Peribacillus sp. FSL E2-0218: one gene and its partners. The protein of the gene in region 2 interacts with the protein of the main gene of each other region in a pairwise test. Links are inferred from orthologs where the notes say so. Each region holds a gene or a part of one and is shown on either strand. Other genes may lie near its edges.

Region 1 (8,025 bases), 3.0 Mb from region 2 along the record:
CTTTTAGATAGAACACTTTTGACTGGAGTCATTTTTGTTTTAAAATTGAAGTATTAAAACTTGAGGTGATGAGGATGCTTTCTAAACATGATACTATTCAGCGAGATCAACTTGAAATGATTACTTTAGATCAACTGGTGCCACCGAACCATTTGGTTCGTAAAATGGAGGCTGCCATTGACTTCACTTTCATTTATGACTTGGTGAAAGATATGTACTCAGAGGTAGGACGCCCAAGTATTGATCCAGTTATTTTAGTTAAACTGACTTTCATTCAATATACCTTCGGTATTCGTTCCATGCGTAAAACGATTGAAGAAGTTGAAACCAATATGGCTTATCGTTGGTTGTTTCCATGATAAAGTGCCTCATTTCTCTACGTTCGGAAAAAATTATGAGCGACGCTTTAAAGATACAGACCTGTTTGAACAGATTTTCTGTCGCATTTTAATGACAGCTGCTAATAAAAAGGTAATAAGTGTAGAACACGTTTTCGTGGATTCCACACATGTGAAAGCCAGTGCGAATAAACGGAAATTTGAAAAGAAAATCGTTCGTAAAGAAACACGAGCGTATCAAGGACGTCTTCAAGAAGAAATCAATCAAGATCGTGAAAACCACGGAAAGAAGCCTTTTCCACCAGATAAATTTGATAAGGAAGAAACCAAAGCAATTAAAGAAAGTACTACGGATCCTGAGAGTGGCTACTATGTGAAAGATGAACGAACAAAACAGTTTGCCTATTCATTCCATGCGGCCGCAGACGGCAACGGTTTTGTATTGGGAACGATTGTAACACCTGGTAATACACATGACAGTCATATTTTGGAGCCACTTGTTGAGCAAGTGATTGAGAAAGTTGGAAAACCAGAAGCAGTTGCCGCAGATGCAGCTTATAAAACACCAGCGATTACAAGCTACCTATTTAACAAAGAAATCACACCTGCTTTACCCTATACACGTCCTCGTACAAAAGAAGGATTCTTTCGCAAACATGACTATGTTTACGATGAACACTTTGATTGTTACCTTTGCCCTTCGGGAGAAACTTTAAAGTACTCAACAACAAATAAAGAGGGCTATCGCGAATACAAATCGCCCAAACAAATTTGTGCAACATGCTCATTTTTATCACGGTGTACGGAAAGCAAAGACCATCAAAAAGTAGTGACACGGCATATCTGGCAAGCATATGTGGAAGAAGCAGATCATCTGCGTCATCATCAAGAGGTAAAACCTATATATGCGAAACGCAAAGAAACGATTGAGCGTGTATTCGCAGATGCAAAAGAAAAGCATGGTATGCGTTGGACTACTTTAAGGGGACTTAAAAAATTGTCGATGCAGGCGATGCTTACTTTCGCTGCCATGAATGTAAAGAAGATGGCCACTTGGACATGGCAAGGTCCTAAAATGGCTTAACATAGTGGCTCGAAGAGCCCAAATCTCGTAACCTTTGGTCAAAATTTCAAAGGAATTTCAAAAGGGGTTCGGAATTTTTTAATTCCGAACCCCTTTTGTCTACAAACTGAACGCTGCACATTTGCAGCGTTTTTTTATTTTTTCTTATTTTTTTGCGCTGCCTTGATCTTAAAATGGATCATGATCATCCGTAAGCCCGATCCAAAATCAAGCGTCGCGATAAGGACAAGTATGTAGGCGAAGATGCCCCATCCTGACGAATTGACGGTTTGCACCGCAATCGCCGTAAAAAGGACACCTAAGCCTGCATAGATGATTCCGATGAACAAGGGTGACTGTCGTTTCATAATAAACCTCCGATGAAGGCTTGAGCAGTATCCAGCATCTTCTCAATTTGCTCGCGATTCACGACTTGAAAGATGACGACAAGCGTATTCATCGCAATATGTGCGCTCATGGACACGAGGATGCGGCCTGTTTTCGCATAAAGAAAAGCAAAGGTAAAGCCCATTGCCGTATATAAAAGCAGATGCTCCAATTCACCATGCGCCAAGCCGAAAATAACCGAGCTAAGTACAGCGGAAATGAAGAAGTTAAAGCGTTTATGAAGTGATCCGAAAATGATCTTCCGGAAAATGATTTCTTCCATGATTGGTCCGAGTACTGAAGTGACGAAAATGACCATGGGGACTTGGGAAATGATTGCAATGAGTTGCTGCGTATTTTCCGATTCAGGCTCCACACCAAGATTTTGTTCAATGATCCCAGCGACCGCTTGAGCAGCCAGGGCCAGGAACACACCGCCTATCGCCCACAATATCGATTCGGAAACGGGAGCTTGGTTGCTTGTGTCCATCTTTTCCTTCATATCTTTTCTCATTAAAAAAAGAATCAAGGCTAATGCAACGAAAAAGCTGAATACGATCCAGTATGCTGCAGACTTTTGCTCAAGTTCATCAGCAGGCATTCCGGTTGAAGTCCCAATCAGCATGAAGATGGGTACCCCGACAATACTGGATAATTGCATGGCAATGTAAGTGATGATGACGAACCAATATTCTTTTTTCAAAGATGAAAACTCCTTTTATTTAGTCGCCCATTTCGCCTGAAAACGTTCCTGACAGGGGAAAATCGATAAACGCATACTCCAAAATGGTATCAAATAATGAGGCAGAACACCACTCAAAGGTACCCCTGCAAAAACATTTCCGTATCTAATCATTATGTTAATGTAGTATACCCGGAATTTATCAGAAATTAATAAAAAATTTTCGATAAGATACTTGCAAAAAAGGCTCGGTTTATTTAATATTATAAATGTGTTAGCACTCGATGATGAAGAGTGCTAATAATCATGAAGCACATTATCAAGAGAATATGAGGAGGTTGTTTCACTTGTTAAAACCATTAGGTGATCGCGTTATTATTGAACTAGTTCAATCTGAAGAGAAAACGGCAAGCGGTATTGTTCTTCCTGATACTGCAAAAGAAAAGCCACAAGAAGGTAAGGTAGTAGCAGTCGGTACTGGCCGTGTCCTTGAAAATGGCGAACGTGTTGCTTTAGAGGTTGCCCAAGGCGATCTAATTATCTTCTCAAAATATGCAGGTACTGAAGTTAAATACGAAAATACTGAATACTTAATTTTACGTGAAAGCGACATTTTGGCTGTAATCGGCTAATTATACATCATACTTAACTGAACGAAAAATTTTCTTAAAATTTTAGGGAGGTACTTAAAAATGGCTAAAGAAATCAAATTTAGTGAAGAAGCACGCCGCTCCATGCTTCGTGGTGTGGACGCACTTGCAGATGCAGTTAAAGTAACGCTTGGACCAAAAGGCCGTAACGTGGTTCTTGAGAAAAAATTCGGTTCACCGCTTATCACGAATGACGGTGTGACGATCGCTAAAGAAATCGAATTGGAAGATGCATTCGAAAACATGGGTGCGAAATTGGTTGCTGAAGTAGCAAGCAAAACAAACGACGTAGCTGGTGACGGTACTACGACTGCAACGGTTCTTGCACAAGCGATGATCCGCGAAGGTTTGAAAAACGTTACAGCTGGTGCGAACCCAATGGGTATCCGCAAAGGGATCGAGAAAGCGGTCAACTCTGCCATCGCAGAATTGAAAGCCATTTCCCAACCTGTCGAAAACAAAGAATCGATTGCACAAGTTGCTGCCATCTCTTCAGCTGATGAAGAAGTGGGCCAACTGATTGCGGAAGCAATGGAGCGCGTTGGTAACGACGGCGTCATCACAATCGAAGAGTCGAAAGGTTTCACAACAGAATTGGACGTAGTAGAAGGTATGCAGTTCGATCGCGGATATGCCTCTCCATACATGGTTACTGATTCAGATAAAATGGAAGCAGTCCTTGAAAATCCATATATCTTGATCACAGATAAAAAAATCACGAATATCCAAGAAATCCTTCCTGTACTTGAGCAAGTTGTACAACAAGGTAAACCGCTATTATTGATTGCTGAAGATGTAGAAGGCGAAGCGCTTGCAACTCTTGTTGTGAACAAACTTCGTGGAACATTCAATGCAGTTGCGGTTAAAGCTCCTGGTTTCGGTGACCGTCGTAAAGCAATGCTTGAAGACATCGCAGCTCTTACAGGCGGCGAAGTAATCACTGAAGAAATCGGACTTGACCTTAAATCTGCAACAATCGAATCTTTAGGACGTGCTTCTAAAGTGGTTGTTACAAAAGAAAACACAACGATCGTTGAAGGATCTGGAGATACAGCGCAAATCCAAGCTCGTGTAAACCAAATCCGTGTTCAATTGGAAGAAACGACTTCTGAATTCGACCGTGAAAAATTACAAGAACGCCTTGCTAAATTAGCTGGCGGTGTAGCGGTCATCAAAGTTGGTGCTGCCACTGAAACAGAATTAAAAGAACGTAAACTTCGTATTGAAGATGCATTGAACTCCACTCGTGCCGCTGTTGAAGAAGGTATCGTAGCCGGTGGTGGTACAGCACTTCTTAATGTATACAATAAAATCGCTGAAATCCAAGCGGAAGGCGACGTAGCAACAGGCGTGAAAATCGTCCTTCGTGCAATCGAAGAGCCTGTACGCCAAATCGCTCACAACGCTGGACTTGAAGGCTCTGTAATCGTAGAACGCCTAAAAGGCGAAGCAGTAGGCACTGGCTTCAACGCAGCTACTGGCGAATGGGTCAACATGATCGCATCCGGTATCGTCGATCCAACTAAAGTAACTCGTTCAGCTCTACAAAACGCTGGATCAGTTGCAGCCATGTTCTTAACAACAGAAGCTGTTGTTGCGGACAAACCAGAACCAGCAGGCGCTGGCGGCATGGGCATGCCTGACATGGGCGGCATGGGTGGAATGGGCGGCATGATGTAATCATTGCTTAAATCCCTTAATATAGGGATTTAACGAGTATTCAGGATGATTGCTCACCAAACATGTGAATATCTTTAAATTAGAAGGCCTCCCACGGTTAACTGTGGGAGGCTTTTTTCATATGAGCATAGATATTCATCGTGTTTGAATATCTGTATGCCCTATTCGTTGTTGAATTTCTTTCAACCCCACTCCTGCTTCAATCAGTAAGGATGTATGCGTATGCCTGGTTCGAGATAGCATTTGGGTTCAGCTAATAAATCATCTGGAAAACAAGAAAAACCTATTACTGATCTCTACGCTGCCATATATCCAAGGAGGGCTTTTTTATATGAATAACTGTTGAACGGAGGATTAGTATTGGATGCAGTGTACTGTGATATGTGGATTATAAAGCAATCTTTAGAAAATGTTTTGGCTTGAGTGGGAGGTTTGTTCCCTCGACTGTTTTGTAGAGCTCATTCCCTTCTATTATGTATGGGTGCCCAGCCGCAAGGAAGTAAATGGGGGGAAAGGAAGGAAGCTGAAAGTCAGCCAGGTCAAAAAAGCAACTGAAACCCACTTATCAGCAAAGATCGGGTTTGCAAGAAAGTATTTCGGAAAGGATAAAAGGAAAAGCGGGGAACCCTGAATTATCAGTGTTTTCCCCGCTTTTTATCATTTAATATTTGAGTTACATATAATCATAAACAGAGTCATCGAAATAGAGCCAGTGATAATATTCAACCTGTGAATCCGTCATCTTGGAAATGTCTTTCTCATTGAACTTTTGTTGCTCAATTAATTTCTGCGCTTTGGAATTTCTTTCTACTTGGCTCATCTTAAATCCTCCTTATAATATGAGAAGTAACGAAGTATTTAAATGTTGAAAACGCTTTCTTTTTTATCTTATTTTTATTATATATCTCAATGTTAGATTAAACAAATATCAAATATAGATGAATTTTAAGGATATAATATAGAAATGGTATTTATCTATTTACTTTGAAGCAGTTAATGAGACAAGGTCGGATTTCCAAAGCTTGATTTTTGTTAAGGAGTAGGGATTTGATTCAAAGGTGCCGAATGGATGCCGAAAATGTTATTATTTTAAATTTTTGAGTGAATATCTTAGTTTAGAACGTATGTTTTGTTATGTGTTTTAATTAAGGTTAAATTGTATGATGTTATTATGTAAGACTTCACAATCTATGGACGGCATGATGTAATCATCGCTTAAATCCTTTAATATAGGGATTTAACGAGGGTTTAGGAATTTGCTCACTATATACATGTAAATATATAAATTTGAGGCATTCCACGGTTTAATGCGGGAGGCCTTCGCTATTCTGAGAAATATTAGAGTAGACATTTTTCGTTATCCGCCCTATAGCCCCAAAGCTATGGTAAACAAATACCCTCAAAACATTTTCGTTATGAGGGTTAATGGAAGCATTAACTGAATCGGCAGTTTTCTTTGCGATCTATTCCGTTATCTCATCTATATGAGTAGAGTTTGAAGTATCAGGATCGAAAGTATTGAACCCATTCAAATCAATAAAATGGGCAATAGGATCCTTATCTTTGTCAGCTATAATGAGGTTAAAGCCAGATAGGTTGTTTTTTATTTTCTCCAATTCTTTTTTCGTTAAATCGATGTTTAGTTTGAATGGAGTTTGATATGTAGTTTTGTGATCTGTAGGCTGCTCTGCCAACACTGATTCACTGGTTGTCTTATGTAAAACATCGTATACTGCTTCAGGGTACTCCAGTGAAAAGTACAGCTTTTGGGTGTTTTCCTGTAAGATTTCGTATATGTCCTGATCTATTTCGTAATTCATCAGAAAAGTTAATTCCTTATTCTCAGGAATATAATTCATTTCAAACTTTGTGATGCTAAATTTAGGGGGAAGCAGCTTGTTTTCCAATGATTTGTTTTTTTGATTCGATGAGTTATTCTGTTTAGTCTCGATTGGATCATGGACAGATTTTTCACTTGTCTTTTCTGTGGTATCACACCCCATTAGAAGAAACATACAAATGATAAAAGGGAAAGCATACTTTGGAAGCATATATGTAGCACCTCTTTATTTTCGTGATGATAGTGTAATCATCAGTTGCAGTCGTTGCTTTTGCTGTATGATGGATTCACTTCATTGTCAATGGTATTGTGAATAATAGGAATAATCAATGTTTAGTTAAGGTGATCGGTGCAGGATTGGTTTGAATTTATCGCCATACAATATTAAGATTGTATGAAAAAGGATGAGGACTGTGCCGATCAATTCGTTTGAGGATTATCCAATGACCTGGAAGCCGACGATCAGTAGGGAGGATAGGCCGATATATCAGGCATTGGCGAAGCGGTTAGAATGTGACATTATGGAGGGGCTTTTGGTGCCTGGTACGAAGCTTCCTCCGCAGCGGGAATTGGCCGATTATTTGGATTTGAATGTAAGTACTGTTTCAAAGGCGTTTAAGGTGTGTGAGTTGAAGGGCTTGCTGAGTGCAACGGTTGGAAGCGGCACGTTCGTTTCGTATGATGCTTTATCGAATGCTTACTTACTGGACGAAGTGAAGCCGGGGCATTTGATTGAAATGGGAGCGACACTGCCAGATAATGCTTCGTTTGAGCCATTGCTCCACCAGCTGAAAAACATGCTGCAGGAGACGGATTATGAAAAGTGGTTCGGATATGGCAGAACAGGTGAAAGCTTTTGGCAAAAGGATGCAGCGATCAAGCTAATGAAAAGAGGCGGGTTTGAAACGACAGTCGAGCGCATATTATTTGCAAATGGCGGTCAAAATGCGATTGCCGCCACGCTGGCGAGTCTGTGTCAGCCAGGTGATCGCATTGGCGCTGATCAACATACGTATCCAGGCTTGAAAACGGCGGCCGCGATGCTTAGTGTGCAAATAGTGCCGATAAAATCCGAGAATGGTGAAATGAGTCCAGCTGCTTTTGAGGATGCGTGTAAGCATGACAATATTAAAGGCATATACTTGATCCCGGATTTTCATAATCCGACAGCTTGCTCGATGTCTGTCGAGAATCGGAAAATGATTGCGGCAATTGCGAAAAAGCATGATCAGTTCATCATAGAAGATGCGACGTATCATCTACATAACGAAAAACCATTACCGGCCATCGCCTCATTTGCCCCGGAACAGGTCATCTACATTGCCAGTTTATCGAAGTCGATCGCACCGGGTTTGCGGCTAGCCTATGTCGCTGTGCCGAGTCCA
Region 2 (8,261 bases):
TTGGAATCGTTGTATTGCGGTCGATCAATTTCGTGAACACTCCGCCCATCGTTTCAATTCCAAGTGAAAGTGGAGTTACGTCAAGAAGAACGACGTCTTTAACATCTCCTGTTAATACGCCACCTTGAATCGCAGCACCCATGGCCACTACTTCATCAGGGTTAACGCCTTTGCTTGGCTCTTGTCCGATTTCCTTTTTGATTGCTTCAACAACCGCAGGAATACGTGTAGATCCACCAACAAGGATGACTTTATCGATTTCAGAAGCAGAAAGGCCCGCATCTTTCATCGCTTGACGAGTAGGTCCCATTGTGCGTTCTACAAGGCCTGAAGAAAGCTCATCGAATTTAGCTCTAGTCATGGTTACATCCAAGTGAAGCGGGCCAGCATCCCCAGCCGTGATGAATGGCAATGAAATTTGTGTAGACGTTACACCGGAAAGATCTTTTTTCGCTTTTTCAGCTGCATCTTTCAAACGTTGAACAGCCATTTTGTCTTTGGAAAGGTCGATTCCGTTTTCTTTCTTGAATGCTTCCACTAAGTAGTCGATGATGACTTGGTCGAAATCATCTCCACCTAGACGGTTGTCGCCGGCTGTGGATTTAACCTCGAATACGCCATCGCCAAGTTCCATGACAGAAACGTCGAATGTTCCGCCGCCAAGGTCGAATACAAGGATCGTTTGATCTTCTTCCGTTTTATCCAAGCCGTATGCAAGTGCTGCAGCTGTCGGTTCGTTGATGATACGTTCCACTTCAAGACCGGCAATTTGTCCAGCGTCCTTTGTTGCCTGACGTTCTGCATCATTGAAGTAAGCAGGTACGGTGATGACCGCTTTTGTAACCTTCTCACCAAGATACTCTTCAGCATAAGATTTCAAGTATTGAAGGATGATTGCAGAAACTTCCTGAGGTGAATACTCTTTTCCTTCGATTACTTCTTTATGGTTCGTACCCATATGACGCTTGATGGAGATGATCGTGTTAGGGTTTGTGATCGCTTGGCGTTTTGCCACTTCCCCTACTTGTCTTTCTCCATTTTTGAATGCCACTACGGATGGAGTTGTACGGTTTCCTTCTGGATTCGGGATTACTTTTGGTTCCCCGCCTTCAAGTACAGATACACAAGAGTTTGTTGTACCTAAGTCAATACCAATAATCTTGCTCATAGTTTCACTACCTCCCAGTAATTATATGTAAAATGCTTATTCGTTCACTTTCACCATTGCAGGTCGAATCACTCGGTCTTTAAGCAGGTATCCTTTTTGGAATTCCTCCACGACGATGTTGGAACCGAAGTTTTCATCTTGGACTTGCATGACCGCTTGATGCAAACGAGGATCGAACTCTTCACCAACCGAACTGATCGGCTCGATGCCTTCTTTGGCCAATGCGTCCGTAATCGTCTTGTAAACCATTTCCATGCCCGAAAGCAGGGATTTCGTTTGTTCATTTTCCGCTTCGATTTTTGTAGCTCTTTCAAAATTATCAAGGGCTTCCACTAAATCGCCAGCAATACTTTGAACTCTATATTTTTGAGCCGCCTCCATATCAAGCTTGGCACGGCGTCTTGAATTATCAAAATCGGCCTGCAGACGAAGGTAACGGTTATCCATTTCTTCGATTTTTGCCTGAAGCTCGGCAATCTTTTCCTGAGCCAACTGAAGCTCATCCTTTTCAGCCGGATCCTGGTTTTGCTCCGCTGGAATTTCTTCTTCAGCGAAAACCGCTTCTGCAGCGTTTTCTTCGATTGTTTCATTTTCCAATGTTTGTTCTTCGTTTTTATTATCTGTCACAATCTCACCTCCCTAAAAGGGTTATACAATTTATGCTAAAGTATTATGCCAGGCGACGGGATGCTGCCCTCCGCCACCTTAACAATATTACCTTTGCTCCTATTTTTGATACAGTTTTGTCATGAGGGCAGTCAAATCCTTCGAGAAAAACGAAAGCAAACTGATTACCCTCGAATATTCCATCCTCGTCGGACCCAATATGGCTAATGTGCCGACTTGCTCCTGTCCGATTGAATAAGTTGCGGTTATCAAGCTGCAATCATCAAGCACTGTGTTTTGATTTTCGCGGCCGATCCTGACGTGGATGCCAGATGGGTTTTGGGTAATGAGATCATAAAACCCCTGCTCCTGCTCAATCATGGATAAAAGCGTGCTGACCTTAGCGATATCATGGAACTCCGGCTGCCTCAGCATATTCGTTTTCCCGCCGAAAAATATTTTTTCGGGGTTTGTATCCGTCAAGGTATCCGCGAGGACGGATACCATCGATCCGTAGTTTGAATATGGCGGCTTAACAGAACAGCCACTTCCTTATATATCTTATCCTTTAAATCAACTAACGGAACGTCGACCAATCGGGCATTTAATATGTTCACCATCTTTTCGATTTCGTTTATATCGAAAGAAGGAGGAAGGGAAATCATTCGGTTCTCCACATGACCTGTATCGGTAATGATGATGGCAATCGCTGTTTCAGCGCTCAAGGGAATGATTTGGATTTTCTTCAGCTTATGTTCATTCACTTTCGGCCCAAGCACTATTGCCGTATAATTCGTCAGTTCCGAAAGAATTTTCGCTGACTTTTGAACGATCTTTTCCAATTCATAAATTCGTTCTACAAAAACGGATTTCAATAATTTCATTTCATTCTTTTTCGGAGCTTGAGGAGAAAGTAAATGATCCACATAATATCTATACCCTTTTTCAGAAGGAATCCTGCCGGAAGATGTATGGGTTTTTTCTATAAATCCCATTTCTTCAAGATCAGACATTTCATTGCGGATTGTGGCAGAGCTGAACGTAATTTCATCTTTCTTCGACAAGCTTCGTGACCCGACTGGCTGGGCTGAATGGATAAAATCCTCGATTATCACTTGTAGAATCAATAATTGACGATCAGTTAGCATGTATGATCACCTCTGTTAGCACTCTGTCTCTCTGAGTGCTAATATACTAATAAATTATCAAATGCAGCCAATGATGTCAACAAAGAAAACCCGTAATTCATCGTTAAAATGACAAGCGATTTCCTTTACTCGGAATCGGCAACACCTAAAAATGATTGGAACACTTCATTTCCGAGTAGTTTCCCCTGTTCAGTCAAGCGGACGAAGCCGTCCTCAACCATTAGAAGGCCCTTTGCCACTTCTTCCTGAAGCGGTTTCCGGAAAATCTCGGTCATTTCAACAGAAAATTTATTCATGAAGTTCTCGATTGAAACTCCTTCTGTTTTCCGGAGGCCCAAAAACATTTCTTCCTCCATCCGTTCATGGAGCGGGACCTGATGTTCCTCCAAAACCGGCAGCTGATTTGCTAATAAAGGGGTGATATATTTCTTCACGGGGCCATGGTTAGCCACTCGCCTTCCTCCAGTATAGCCATGTGCGCCGGCACCAATGCCATAATACTCCACATTATCCCAATATGTCAGATTATGACGGCTTTCAAAACCAGGCCGGGCAAAATTACTGATCTCATACTGGTGGATACCTTGCTTCTCCATTTCTTCCATGAGCTTCTCATACATGGAAGCCTCGAGTTCCTGCGGCGGCAGGTTCAATTTACCCTTTCGCATCTGATTGTAAAAAACCGTCTTCGGTTCAACGATCAATGAGTAACTGGAATAGTGCGGCAATTGCAGGGCAAGGGCTTTATCCAGCGTATCCTGAAAATCGGCCATCGTTTGACCAGGCAATCCATAAATCAAATCAATGCTGATATTCGTGAAGCCAACCTCCTGAGCCAGGTGGATCGTTTCGTACACTTCGGAAGCCCGATGAGTCCGTCCTATCCGTTTCAACAATTCGTCATTGAAGCTTTGCACACCGAAGCTAAGTCGATTGACACCCGATTGATACAGGATTTCGAGTTTTTCCCTCGAAAGATCCCCTGGATTGGCCTCGAATGTATATTCGGCTTTGTTCGGTTCGAATGGCAAGGTTTCATTGATTGCTTCACATAGGAATGTCAGCTGTTTTTCATCTAATGAGGTCGGTGTCCCTCCGCCGACGAAAACGGTATCCAATCCTGTCGTCGGGTATTTGGCAAGCTGCAGGGCCATTTCCCTTTTCATCATCTGTAAATATTCGTCGACAGGCTGCCCTTGCAGGAATACTTTATTAAAATCACAATAGTGACAAATGTGTTCACAGAACGGTATATGGAGATAGGCGCTTTTAATCATCGTGTTCACAACCTTTAATCGAATGAGTCGATAGAAAAAGAGGCTAGAATCACTCTACCCTCTTTTCCCCTCTATCGTTAATTTTATTTATTTCTTCGGTGTCGTATCATCCATTTTCAAAACAGCCATGAAAGCTTCTTGCGGCACTTCAACGGATCCTACCTGTTTCATCCGCTTTTTACCTTCTTTCTGTTTTTCGAGCAACTTACGTTTACGAGATATATCGCCGCCGTAACATTTAGCCAATACGTTTTTGCGCATGGCACTAATTGAGGAACGGGCCACGATTTTCTGTCCGATAGCTGCTTGGATCGGCACTTCGAATTGTTGTCTCGGAATCAATTTCTTCAACTTTTCAACGATGACTTTACCGCGTTCATAGGCAAAATCCTTATGAACGATGAAGCTCAACGCATCGACGGTTTCGCCATTGAGCAGGATATCCATCTTCACAAGCTTGGACGGTTTGTAACCGATCAACTCATAATCGAATGAAGCATAGCCTCTCGTATTCGATTTCAATTGATCGAAGAAATCATACACGATTTCCGATAACGGTATCTCATAATGAATGCTCACACGTGTCTCATCGATATATTCCATGTCAATGAAGTTACCGCGTTTGTTTTGACAGATTTCCATGATCGTCCCGACGAATTCCGTCGGTGCCATCATCGTCGCTTTTACGTATGGCTCCTCGACGCGTTCAATCTTTTGGGCATCAGGCATGTTGGATGGGTTATCAACCTTCAGAACCGTTCCGTCCGTTTGGACAACATCGTAAATAACACTTGGTGCAGTAGTGATTAAATCAATTTTGAATTCACGTTCAATCCGTTCCTGGATGATTTCCATATGAAGAAGTCCAAGGAATCCGCAACGGAAGCCGAAGCCTAACGCTTGCGATGATTCCGCCTCGAACTGAAGCGCAGAATCGTTCAATTCCAATTTTTCCAAAGCATCCCTTAGGTCATTGAACTTCGATGCATCGATTGGGTATAACCCGCAATACACCATCGGATTCATCTTCCGGTAACCCGGAAGCGGCTCTGTCGCACTATTGACGGCACTTGTGATCGTATCACCCACCGTCGTATCGCTGACATTTTTAATGGCAGCCGTAAGGAACCCTACATCGCCGACATTCAGCTCACCCAGCAGCTGCGGTTTTGGGTTGAAGACACCCAATTCCGTTACATCGAATTCCTTGCCAGTGGACATCATTTTGATTTTGTCGCCCACTTTTATGGAACCTTCGACAACACGGATATAGGCAACGACACCGCGATAGGCATCAAACAGTGAATCGAAAATGAGGGCCTTGAAAGGGGCATCCGGATCTCCCTGTGGCGGCGGCACCAATTCAACCACCTGCTCGAGAATCTCCTCGATTCCGATTCCGGCTTTAGCCGAAGCAAGGACTGCATCGGAAGCATCCAAGCCGATCACTTCCTCGATTTCACCACGCACCCTTTCCGGGTCAGCACTTGGCAAGTCGATTTTGTTGATGACCGGAATGATTTCCAGGTTGTTATCCAAAGCCAAATACACATTTGCCAGCGTTTGGGCTTCAATGCCCTGAGCTGCATCGACAACAAGGACAGCGCCTTCACACGCAGCCAGGCTTCTTGAAACCTCGTACGTGAAATCGACATGTCCCGGTGTGTCAATCAGATGGAAAATATACTCTTCGCCATCTTTCGCATTATATTTCAATTGGATTGCATTCAATTTAATCGTAATTCCACGCTCTCGTTCCAGATCCATGGAATCCAGCAGTTGACTCTTCATTTCACGTTGAGTCATGGCGTTCGTTTTTTCAATGATGCGATCCGCCAATGTAGATTTACCATGATCAATATGAGCGATGATGGAAAAGTTACGAATCTTTGATTGTCTTTTTAATTTTTCTTCTCTATTCATGACGTTCACTCCCACTAGTCGACACAATACACTATTTTTTATTATATCAATAGAAAATGCAAGATTCAACAGAATAGTTACAAAAGAAGCATCATTGTAAGGTAAAGCATAAAAAAAGGCTGCATCGGATTGGATGCAGCCCCAGACTGTAGACAAACTCGATGAAAATCGAGTTTGTCTATTTTTATGCGTTGATTTCCACTCCAGGCACTCGCTTTCCGCGGGCGGTCGGGGAGCCTCCTCGGCTTTGCCTGCGGGGTCTCCCCTAGACGCGCTTTTCCCGCAGGAGTCTCGTACCTTCCGTTCCAATCAACTTTGTCTTACCTTTTAGATAGAACACTTTTGACTGGAGTCATTTTTGTTTTAAAATTGAAGGATTAAAACTTGAGGTGATGAGGATGCTTTCTAAACATGATTCTATTCAGCGAGATCAACTTGAAATGATTACTTTAGATCAACTGGTGCCACCGAACCATTTGGTTCGTAAAATGGAGGCTGCCATTGACTTCACTTTCATTTATGACTTGGTGAAAGATATGTACTCAGAGGTAGGACGCCCAAGTATTGATCCAGTTATTTTAGTTAAACTGACTTTCATTCAATATACCTTCGGTATTCGTTCCATGCGTAAAACGATTGAAGAAGTTGAAACCAATATGGCTTACCGTTGGTTCTTAGGCTATGGTTTCCATGATAAAGTACCTCATTTCTCTACGTTCGGAAAAAATTATGAGCGACGCTTTAAAGATACAGACCTGTTTGAACAGATTTTCTGTCGCATTTTAATGACAGCTGCTAATAAAAAGGTAATAAGTGTAGAACACGTTTTCGTGGATTCCACCCATGTGAAAGCCAGTGCGAATAAACGGAAATTTGAAAAGAAAATCGTTCGTAAAGAAACACGAGCGTATCAAGGACGTCTTCAAGAAGAAATCAATCAAGATCGTGAAAACCATGGAAAGAAGCCTTTTCCACCAGATAAATTTGATAAGGAAGAAACCAAAGCAATTAAAGAAAGTACTACGGATCCTGAGAGTGGCTACTATGTGAAAGATGAACGAACAAAACAGTTTGCCTATTCATTCCATGCGGCCGCAGACGGCAACGGTTTTGTATTGGGAACGATTGTAACACCTGGTAATACACATGACAGTCATATTTTGGAGCCACTTGTTGAGCAAGTGATTGAGAAAGTTGGAAAACCAGAAGCAGTTGCCGCAGATGCAGCTTATAAAACACCAGCGATTACAAGCTACCTATTTAACAAAGAAATCACACCTGCTTTACCCTATACACGTCCTCGTACAAAAGAAGGATTCTTTCGCAAACATGACTATGTTTACGATGAACACTTTGATTGTTACCTTTGCCCTTCGGGAGAAACTTTAAAGTACTCAACAACAAATAAAGAGGGCTATCGCGAGTACAAATCGCCCAAACAAATTTGTGCAACATGCTCATTTTTATCACGGTGTACGGAAAGCAAAGACCATCAAAAAGTAGTGACACGGCATATCTGGCAAGCATATGTGGAAGAAGCAGATCATCTGCGGCATCATCAAGAGGTAAAACCTATATATGCGAAACGCAAAGAAACGATTGAGCGTGTATTCGCAGATGCAAAAGAAAAGCATGGTATGCGTTGGACTACTTTAAGGGGACTTAAAAAATTGTCGATGCAGGCGATGCTTACTTTCGCTGCCATGAATGTAAAGAAGATGGCCACTTGGACATGGCAAGGTCCTAAAACGGCTTAACATAGTGGCTCGAAGAGCCCAAATCTCGTAACCTTTGGTCAAAATTTCAAAGGAATTTCAAAAGGGGTTCGGAATTTTTTAATTCCGAACCCCTTTTGTCTACAAACTGAGGCTGCATCGGATTGGATGCAGCCCTTTTGCTGGTTTATTCACGACACTACAGCTAAATCATATCGATAAGCGCTTGAAATGCCCCTGAAATCGTGTCCCCTAGCGTTCTGCCGATTGAGGAGAAAAAATTGAAGGCCTTCATTTCTTCCAGCTTTTCTTTTTTTGTCTCCAAGTCATGGCTTGTCACCTTTTGTCCAAGGATATCAGCCTCCATCTCCCCTTGGCCTGATTGGTTGATCATGAATGCACTATTTAAAGAAGGATCTTCATA
Region 3 (8,040 bases), 380 kb from region 2 along the record:
TTAATTCCTTTTTCGGAGGAGATACCGGCATTATTAATCAAAATGTCGACCTTCCCAAATTCAGCAATGACATCTTCCATCATGGTTTTCCAGCTATCGTCTGAAGATACATCAAGCACCATTCCATGGACGTTTTCCAATTCATTCACCACTGCCACAGCTTTTTCATTAATATCGGCAGCGATGACTTGTGCTCCCTCTTTTGTGAATAAATCGACCATTTCTCTCCCCATACCAGATGCTCCGCCAGTAATAATGGCTACTTTATTCGTTAATCTTCCCATCATGATCACTCCCAATCGTTTTGTATGATGAATATAGGTTAATGGCTAGTTTGATAGATAATCAGCGAGCAGTACTATATAAATGTACTTGGAAAGGGGACCTATCCAAAGAGTCTCCCCTTCCAGCTTTTTAAAAAAGAATGGCTCACATCATATTGAAAGCGTTCATGTACCAATTGTGTGTTTCCATTCACTAGAATAGCTTGACCGGTCTATTAGGTGTTAGCGCCCATGAGCTTGCAGAGATCATCTTCCTGGTACATTCAGCAAAGCCTCGCTTCATGTTTAATTCTAGTGGTTAAAATTCAATTCTGCAATCATTTTGTACTTGGGATACAAAAAAATATAACGATGTTCCATTTTTGAAGGCGCATCCTTGCCGGACGACGCTGCCGCTTTAACGATTGATGCCTCGCTTTTAATATCGATTTCCATTCCTTGTTTTAATGATCCGATTAGCTGATTGGGCATCATGCCGGGTTGTTTGACCGGAGTGTTGGACAGGGAATACGAAGAAAAGGGTCCAACACTTGGCGGAACAGGTAGGAAAAGTGATAAAATGAATAATATATATAAAAGAGGAGTTGTCGAATGTGACTGAAATGAATTGGCGAGAAGAAGTTGAAAAAAGGAAAATGGATCTATTGCTGGACACTCAAAATTTGCTGAAAATAAAAAGTGTTCTGGATGAAGAAAACAAGACAGAGGATGCACCATTTGGTCAAGGGGTGAAGGAAGCGCTTGACTTCATGCTTCAATTGGGTGAAAAAGACGGTTTTACCGTGAAGAATGTCGATAATGTCGCCGGACATATTGAAATGGGTGAAGGCGAAGAGTTAATCGGGATTTTGTGTCATGTTGACGTTGTACCGGAAGGCGATGGGTGGAGTTCGGATCCGTTTGGCGCGGAGCTCCGCAATGGCCGCATTTATGCTCGCGGTGCAATCGATGATAAAGGGCCGACGATGGCTGCCTATCATGCAATGAAGCTGGTGAGGGAGCTTGGACAGCCATTGAACAAACGTGTGAGGATGATCATCGGGACAGATGAGGAATCGAACTGGCGCTGCGTGGATCGTTATTTTGAAGTGGAGGAGATGCCATCGATGGGCTTTGCGCCAGATGCGGACTTCCCGATCATCAGTGCCGAAAAAGGTATTTGGGACTTATCCGTCATCCATCCTGTTGATGCAGGAAATGGCACGAGCTCTGAAGTGAATGTCATCGAATTCTCTTCAGGACGAAGGACGAACATGGTACCTGATTTTGCAACGGCGATTGTCGAGGCTGCCAATCCTGCTGAAGTGGTGGCAAACTATCAGGCTTATATGCAAAAATACTCGTTGAAGGGTCAAGCAGTTCCGCAAAAAAATCAAGTGCTCCTTGAATTGAACGGCGTGTCTGCACACGCGATGGAGCCGAACAATGGAATCAATGCAGGTTTGCATTTAGCTGCCTTTTTAGCGGACCTTTCGCTTGATCCGCATGCGAAATCCTACTTCACATTCATCAAGGATCGTTTGTTTGAAGATTCCCGCGGAAATAATCTTGGGTTGGCCTATGCGGATGAGGAAACGGGTGATTTGACGATCAATGCCGGCGTTTTCAATTATTCAAAGCAAGCCGACAGCTCGATTGGCTTCAGCGTGCGCTACCCGGTGACATTCGAATGGGAACAGCAAAAGGCGGCATTGGAGGAAAGGCTGGCTGCATATAATTTAAATGTGAAGACCAATTCGCATTCAACGCCACATTATGTCAATAGCGACAGTTTTTTGATCAAGACGCTGCAGCAGGTTTATGAAGCGGAGACCGGTGATAAAGCTGAACTGCTTTCGATAGGCGGCGGTACATACGCCCGCTCGCTTAAGGAAGGCGTTGCATTTGGACCGCTATTCCCCGGCAGCGAGGATATTGCGCATCAGAAAGATGAATATATTGACATTGAAGATATGCTTAAGGCTACGTCCATTTATGCACGTGCCATTCATGAATTGGCAAAATAAGAGGTCAAAGAGGGAGAAAACATGGGAAAAATCATTTTTAACGGCGAAATAAAAAACAGGGCCGATGTTTCGGTTGATATCGAGGACAGGGGATATCAATTCGGTGATGGCGTCTACGAAGTCATCCGGGTTTATAATGGTGAGTTATTCGCGGGAGACATGCATCTGAATCGTTTGATGGACAGCGCAAGATTGATTCAGATGAAAGTTCCCTTCACGGTAGCGGAAATTAAAACCCGCGTGAAAGAGCTTATCTCTGAAGATCAATTGCAGGACGGAATCATCTATATGCAGCTCACAAGGGGTGTAAGTCCGCGGACACATGCTTTTCCAAGTTCGGACGTCGAACCGGTATTTGTTGCCTATACGAAGGAAATGCCTTATACAGGAAAGATGAAACCAGGGGTAAAGGGCATCACGACGGACGATATTCGTTGGCTGCGCTGTAATATCAAAAGCTTAAATCTGCTTGGTAATATAATGGCTAAGCAAATGGCGGCGGAAGCTGGCTGTGACGAAGCGATCCAGCATCGTGACGGTCTGGTCACGGAGGGAAGCTCGTCCAATGTTTCAATCGTCGTCAACGGCACGCTGAGAACGCATCCCGCTTCCAACTTGATCTTGAACGGGATTACCCGCCAGGTGATGCTCAAGCTGTGCGCCGATCATGGCATTCCCTACGTGGAAGAAGCTTTCACGATCGAGGATATGATGGCAGCGGAGGAAGTCCTCTATACGAGCACAAGCGTCGAAGTGACACCGATCATTAACATCGATGGCCAGACGATCGCAACCGGTGCGCCCGGTCCGGTAACCAAAAGATTGCAACAGCTTTTCTCCGCGGAAATCGAAAGGCAATGCGGTTCAATTAACTGATTGTGGATCCCCCCTTTGCCGCACTGGCAAAGGGGTTTTTAGTCTTTCGCCCCCTCTCGGCCCCCCTTCTATAAGCCGCTTGAATCCATTAAAAAAATTTTCAGTTTGTCCCTTTTGACATTTTCAAGATTCAGGAATATACTTGCTAATAACCTAAAAAGTTTACTTGTCGCAACATTTTGAGTTGCATATAAAAAGGAGTTGAATAGACATGTCTGGTGCATTACATCAGTCTTCTTCCCGCGGATTCAAAAATCTGCTTCCATATTTGGGCCCAGCGTTCATTGCAGCTGTCGCCTATATCGATCCAGGGAATTATGCAACCAATATTACAGCTGGTTCAAAATATGGCTATACCTTATTGTGGGTTATCTTCGCATCGAACTTGATGGCTGTGCTCATTCAAACGCTGTCAGCCAAACTGGGGATAGCCACCGGTAAAAACCTTCCTGAGTTATGCAGGGAGAAATTTTCGAAAAAAACATCAATTTTACTATGGATACAGGCCGAAGCCGTCATCATGGCCACGGACTTAGCTGAGTTCATAGGTGCTGCACTTGGAATCTATTTGCTCTTCGACCTCCCGCTCATCACCTCGGCCCTCCTTGCAGCCATTGGTTCCTTCGCCATCTTGGAATTTCAGCGCAGAGGTTATCGGACATTCGAAGCGTTGATCACGGTCATGATCTTTGTTGTAGTGCTAGCTTTCGGAGCTCAGGTTTTTTATGCACATCCTGATACATCGGCCATCGCTCTAGGGCTATTCACTCCAAAATTCGAAGGAGTGGACAGCATTTTACTATCGGCAGGAATGCTCGGAGCGACCGTCATGCCGCATGCGATTTACCTTCATTCCTCTTTAACACAAAAAAGGATAGTCGGTAAAAATGACTTGGAGAGAAAAAGGATATTTCGTTTTGAACAAATTGATATAGTCATCGCCATGTTGATTGCAGGCGGAATCAATGCCGCCATGGTCATCGTTTCAGCCGCCCTATTTCATAAGAGTGGGATATTAGTAGAGGATTTGGATGTAGCCTATCAACAATTCGGGGCGATGCTTGGACCATCCGTCGCGATGTTTTTTGGAATCGGCTTACTGTTCGCCGGATTATCCAGCTCTTCCGTCGGTGTCATGACAGGTGATGTCGTCATGCAGGGATTCATAAAAAGACATATACCAATCTATTTGCGGAGGGTCATCACGACCTTACCGCCCCTAGTCATCATCATATGGGGAGTGAACCCATCCAAAGCACTGGTCATGAGTCAGGTCGTACTCTCATTTGGTATCGCCTTCGCATTGGTGCCATTGATCATGTTTACAAGCAATAAAAAAATCATGGGTAATCTGGTCAACCACAAAATCACCTCCAGTATTGCCTGGCTTATTGCAGTCCTCATTATTGGGCTGAACCTGTTCCTGCTTTATGAAACGTTGTTTACCTAACAAAGAATGTGACGGAAAAGGACCTCTTGGGGTCCTTTTTTTGATTTCTCAATTATATCTTCGATAATCCGCCCGAAAGCGCCAAGAATCCATCCGGAATCCAGAATAATCCGTCTCCTCTAAAAGCACGTTTTCGGACTGAGTTTTCCTTCTTTTTCTTGCTGGCCGGAATATGATGAAAGCAAGTGCAAGGAGAGTATATGACATGGGAATTATGGTAAAATTAGAGGAAGATCAGGAAGGAATGTCAGTGACCATGAATACTCATTTTTTCTTTGCTTTAGTTTTACCTGACGATATTAAGGCTTATTTACATGCTGTGACGGAACGACTGAATTCAGGGTTTCCATTTAAGAAATGGCTGCATCCTGCCGATTATCATATTACGATGGCGTTTTTGGGCAGTGCTGACGATTCAATGAAAAAGGATGCTATAAGGCGAGTGGAGGGCGTGCTTGCGAAAGAGGCCTCATTCGGGCTTACGCTAGCTGAAATAGGCGCTTTCGGCAAGGAAGACAGTCCCAGGATCCTTTGGACGGGTGTGGAGCAGCAGGAAAGGCTTTTTTCAATGCAGGAGAAAATTTATCATTCATGTGTGGAGGCTGGTATTCAGCTTGATAAAAAGCCATTTAAGCCCCATATAACGCTAGCAAGAAAATTCGAGGGGGAAAATCCCTTTTCTTTGGAAAGCGTCCGGCAGGTGGCGAATGTAAATGATGAGCATTTCCAGGCAGTCCAGGTTGCGCTCTATCAAACACATATCGGGGAATCGCCTTCATATGAAAAGGTTTTTACGATAAATCTTCAATAATAGAGAGAGAGGTGGCCGAATGGCACAGCTCATAAAGATGCAAGATTATATTTCCCGGTATGAGCAGGATATTTACCGATATCCAACACAATATGCACGATTGAAAAAACAGCAATGGGAAAAATTGAAGGCTGCTTATCAAGCAGGTGAACTGGATCAATTGTATGGCGATCATAACGTAGAGGAGGAACAGGCGATACTGGACCTAGCCCAGGACGAATCCAAGAGCTTAATGAAAAAAGTGAAGGGCTTGTTCCACCGGACGGAGAAGCAGGATACAGAGGCAGAAGAGCCGGTGCTGCCGAATCAGATCGACGACCCCAATATTTTTTCATTAAGGTTTCCCTTCCGTCCAGCCAGTTTGGATGAATTAAAGCAGAATTATTTAAATCAGTTGCTTCGTTTTCAAATGAAATGGGGAAGTTCGACGCTGCGTGAAAAATCATTTGTGGACCGATCATTCTTTTTGGATGAAAGGCTCCGCTTTTTCCTGCAGCGTTTTCCCGATACGTTTCTTGTTTTATACAAGCCTATCTTTCTATTAAAAAACGCGCCTGTTGAAGTCGATGTCATCTTATTGACCCCAGTCGACGCGTGGTGCATCACTTTTGTCGAGGCGGAAGAGGATGCAGCATTCATCGGCTCGAGCGACCGGTTCTGGATTCGCAGGCATCATAAGCACCCTGACAAAAAAGTGTTGAACCCATTATTGAGTGCCAATCGGATGGGAAACATCGTCTCCCAGTTATTTTCACTTTATGAGGTGAACGTCCCGATCAAAAAGGTGATCCTATCGCGGAATGGTTATATTGATTTTCCCGAAGCCCCATATGATATGACGGTATTGGATAAACGGACCTTCCAGGAATGGTTTGAACGGATGCGGACCACTTCATCGCCCATTAAGGCACAGCAATTGAAAGCTGCGCAGGCATTGCTGGAATATTGTCAAACGACATCGAGCATGCGACCGGAATGGGAAGCCGACCATCACCAACAAGAGGCGAATGAGCATGCCGAACCTTAATGAAACCCTTTATTTCATCGTCAACCCGAGGGCTGGAAATGAAACAAGCATGAAGGTTTGGAAGAAAGTGGAGAAGGTGCTGAAATCCAATGCCGTTCACCATGAAGTGTTTTTTACGGAAGAAAAAGGGCATGCATCCCGATTGACGGCGGAAATTTTATCAGGTACGGACCGGGATACCAGGATCATTGCGGTAGGGGGGGATGGCACGATAAATGAAATGCTCAAAGGCGCCCTTCCATTTCCACATGCCATCCTTGGATCCCTTGCCGCGGGCTCCGGCAATGATTATGTACGGGGCATCCAAAAAACGAAGGGTGTCGCTCAAGCCCTTCGGTTATTCCAGGATAACGCACACAAAGCCATTGATATCGGTCAGTACGAGACGGATGGCATGGACGGATATTTTATGAACAGCCTGGGAATGGGGATTGATGCTGAAATTTCCGCTGAAGCTGACCGTTCTCGCCTGAAAAAATGGTTTAATCTCGTCAAGGCGGGTAAATTGATTTATCTCATCCTTTTTCTGAAACAATTATTCACCTATAAGCCTGGCAGTATGGAACTGGTCGTTGATGGGGAAATCCATATGTTGAAAAAGGTGTGGTTCATTGTCATTGCGAACCAGCCATACTTCGGCGGGGGGATGAAAATTTCACCGCAATCAAAGCTTCATGATGGCAGGTTGAATATTATCGCCGTTCATGATATTGCCCTGCTGAAATTATTGGCCGTTTTCATCACCGTTTTATGGGGCGGGCATCTAAAGATAAAAAACGTCGATTCTTTTTCTGGTAAAATGATAAAAATGAAAAATCATGGGTCAGCAAAAATCCAGTCGGATGGAGAAATAGTTGGAAAGGATCAAGTGGCTGCTGCGGTTTTGACAGATAAAATCCGCGTCATGATCAAGGATTGACTCCCATGCAAAATATGAAATGATTTATTTGTTTTTGTTTTATGAGTATAATCGTTTTATAGTACTTGACGAAGAAACCTTTTTTCAACTAAAATTTAATTTATGGCTATTGTTAAATTGCTCAATAGCTATTTTTTTATTTCTCTAGAATGAGGATGTTTTTAATTGCGGGTATCATCCCGATGCACGTATATATGCAGCTTCGCCAGCAGGCGGGTTTTTTATTAAACATGGACTCAAAGTAGTGGTAATACATACACTAGGTAACGTACCCACATTTGTATGATTAAGCGAGGAAATCGAAGGTGAACCAGTTGGAACATTTATTAGGTCAGGAGTGGGATATATCCCCTGCTGGAGGAGCTACAGGAGAAGCCTTTATAGCCGAGAAAGATGGGCAGAAGCTCTTCCTCAAACGTAATTCATCGCCATTTTTAGCTGTTCTTTCAGCTGAGGGCATTGTTCCGAAATTAATGTGGACAAAACGCCTGGAGAATGGGGATGTCATTACTGCCCAGCATTGGATGGAAGGCAGGGAGCTATCTCAGCAGGAAATGGACAATATAAGAGTCGCAAAGCTGCTTCAAAAAATTCATCAATCCGATCCTTTGTTAAGCATGCTCAAAAGGCTTGGGAAATCCCCTTTACGACCTGAAAGTATACTTAC

What was found. The genes of interacting proteins can lie anywhere in the genome.
Region 1: the proteins of grpE (region 2) and groL interact in binary tests that used the Escherichia coli proteins (3 or more experiments, as listed by UniProt). The link is inferred for Peribacillus sp. FSL E2-0218 from one-to-one orthologs.
Region 3: the proteins of grpE (region 2) and MHI53_RS17995 interact in binary tests that used the Escherichia coli proteins (3 or more experiments, as listed by UniProt). The link is inferred for Peribacillus sp. FSL E2-0218 from one-to-one orthologs.

What each region holds. Positions count from the first base shown.
Region 1 is NZ_CP150304.1:335,142-343,166, forward strand. What follows is about bases 2,581-5,481. They hold groL (chaperonin GroEL), read left to right. Parts: upstream 2,581-3,162; coding sequence 3,163-4,800; downstream 4,801-5,481. Other genes in these bases: groES (co-chaperone GroES), read left to right, coding at 2,818-3,102; MHI53_RS01760 (BH0509 family protein), read right to left, coding at 5,474-5,481. Outside these bases: MHI53_RS01735 (YdiK family protein), read right to left, coding at 1,557-1,769; MHI53_RS01740 (type II CAAX endopeptidase family protein), read right to left, coding at 1,766-2,491; more of MHI53_RS01760, read right to left, coding at 5,482-5,620; MHI53_RS01765 (hypothetical protein), read right to left, coding at 6,264-6,851; MHI53_RS01770 (PLP-dependent aminotransferase family protein), read left to right, coding at 7,045-8,025.
Region 2 is NZ_CP150304.1:3,364,029-3,372,289, forward strand. Bases 1-2,843 are described here. They hold grpE (nucleotide exchange factor GrpE), read right to left. Parts: upstream 1,796-2,843; coding sequence 1,205-1,795; downstream 1-1,204. Other genes in these bases: dnaK (molecular chaperone DnaK), read right to left, coding at 1-1,168. Outside these bases: radical SAM family heme chaperone HemW, read right to left, coding at 3,048-4,199; lepA (translation elongation factor 4), read right to left, coding at 4,287-6,122; MHI53_RS16235 (IS1182 family transposase), read left to right, coding at 6,521-7,879; MHI53_RS16240 (YqxA family protein), read right to left, coding at 8,043-8,261. UniProt on the Escherichia coli protein: Participates actively in the response to hyperosmotic and heat shock by preventing the aggregation of stress-denatured proteins, in association with DnaK and GrpE. It is the nucleotide exchange factor for DnaK and may function as a thermosensor.
Region 3 is NZ_CP150304.1:3,739,145-3,747,184, reverse strand. The notes cover bases 2,581-5,496. They hold MHI53_RS17995 (Nramp family divalent metal transporter), read left to right. Parts: upstream 2,581-3,377; coding sequence 3,378-4,616; downstream 4,617-5,496. Other genes in these bases: MHI53_RS17985 (NERD domain-containing protein), read left to right, coding at 5,447-5,496; thpR (RNA 2',3'-cyclic phosphodiesterase), read left to right, coding at 4,822-5,427; dat (D-amino-acid transaminase), read left to right, coding at 2,581-3,166. Outside these bases: MHI53_RS18010 (SDR family oxidoreductase), read right to left, coding at 1-284; dipeptidase PepV, read left to right, coding at 878-2,290; more of dat, read left to right, coding at 2,312-2,580; more of MHI53_RS17985, read left to right, coding at 5,497-6,454; MHI53_RS17980 (diacylglycerol kinase family protein), read left to right, coding at 6,441-7,373; MHI53_RS17975 (phosphotransferase family protein), read left to right, coding at 7,688-8,040. UniProt on the Escherichia coli protein: H(+)-stimulated, divalent metal cation uptake system. Involved in manganese and iron uptake. Can also transport cadmium, cobalt, zinc and to a lesser extent nickel and copper. Involved in response to reactive oxygen.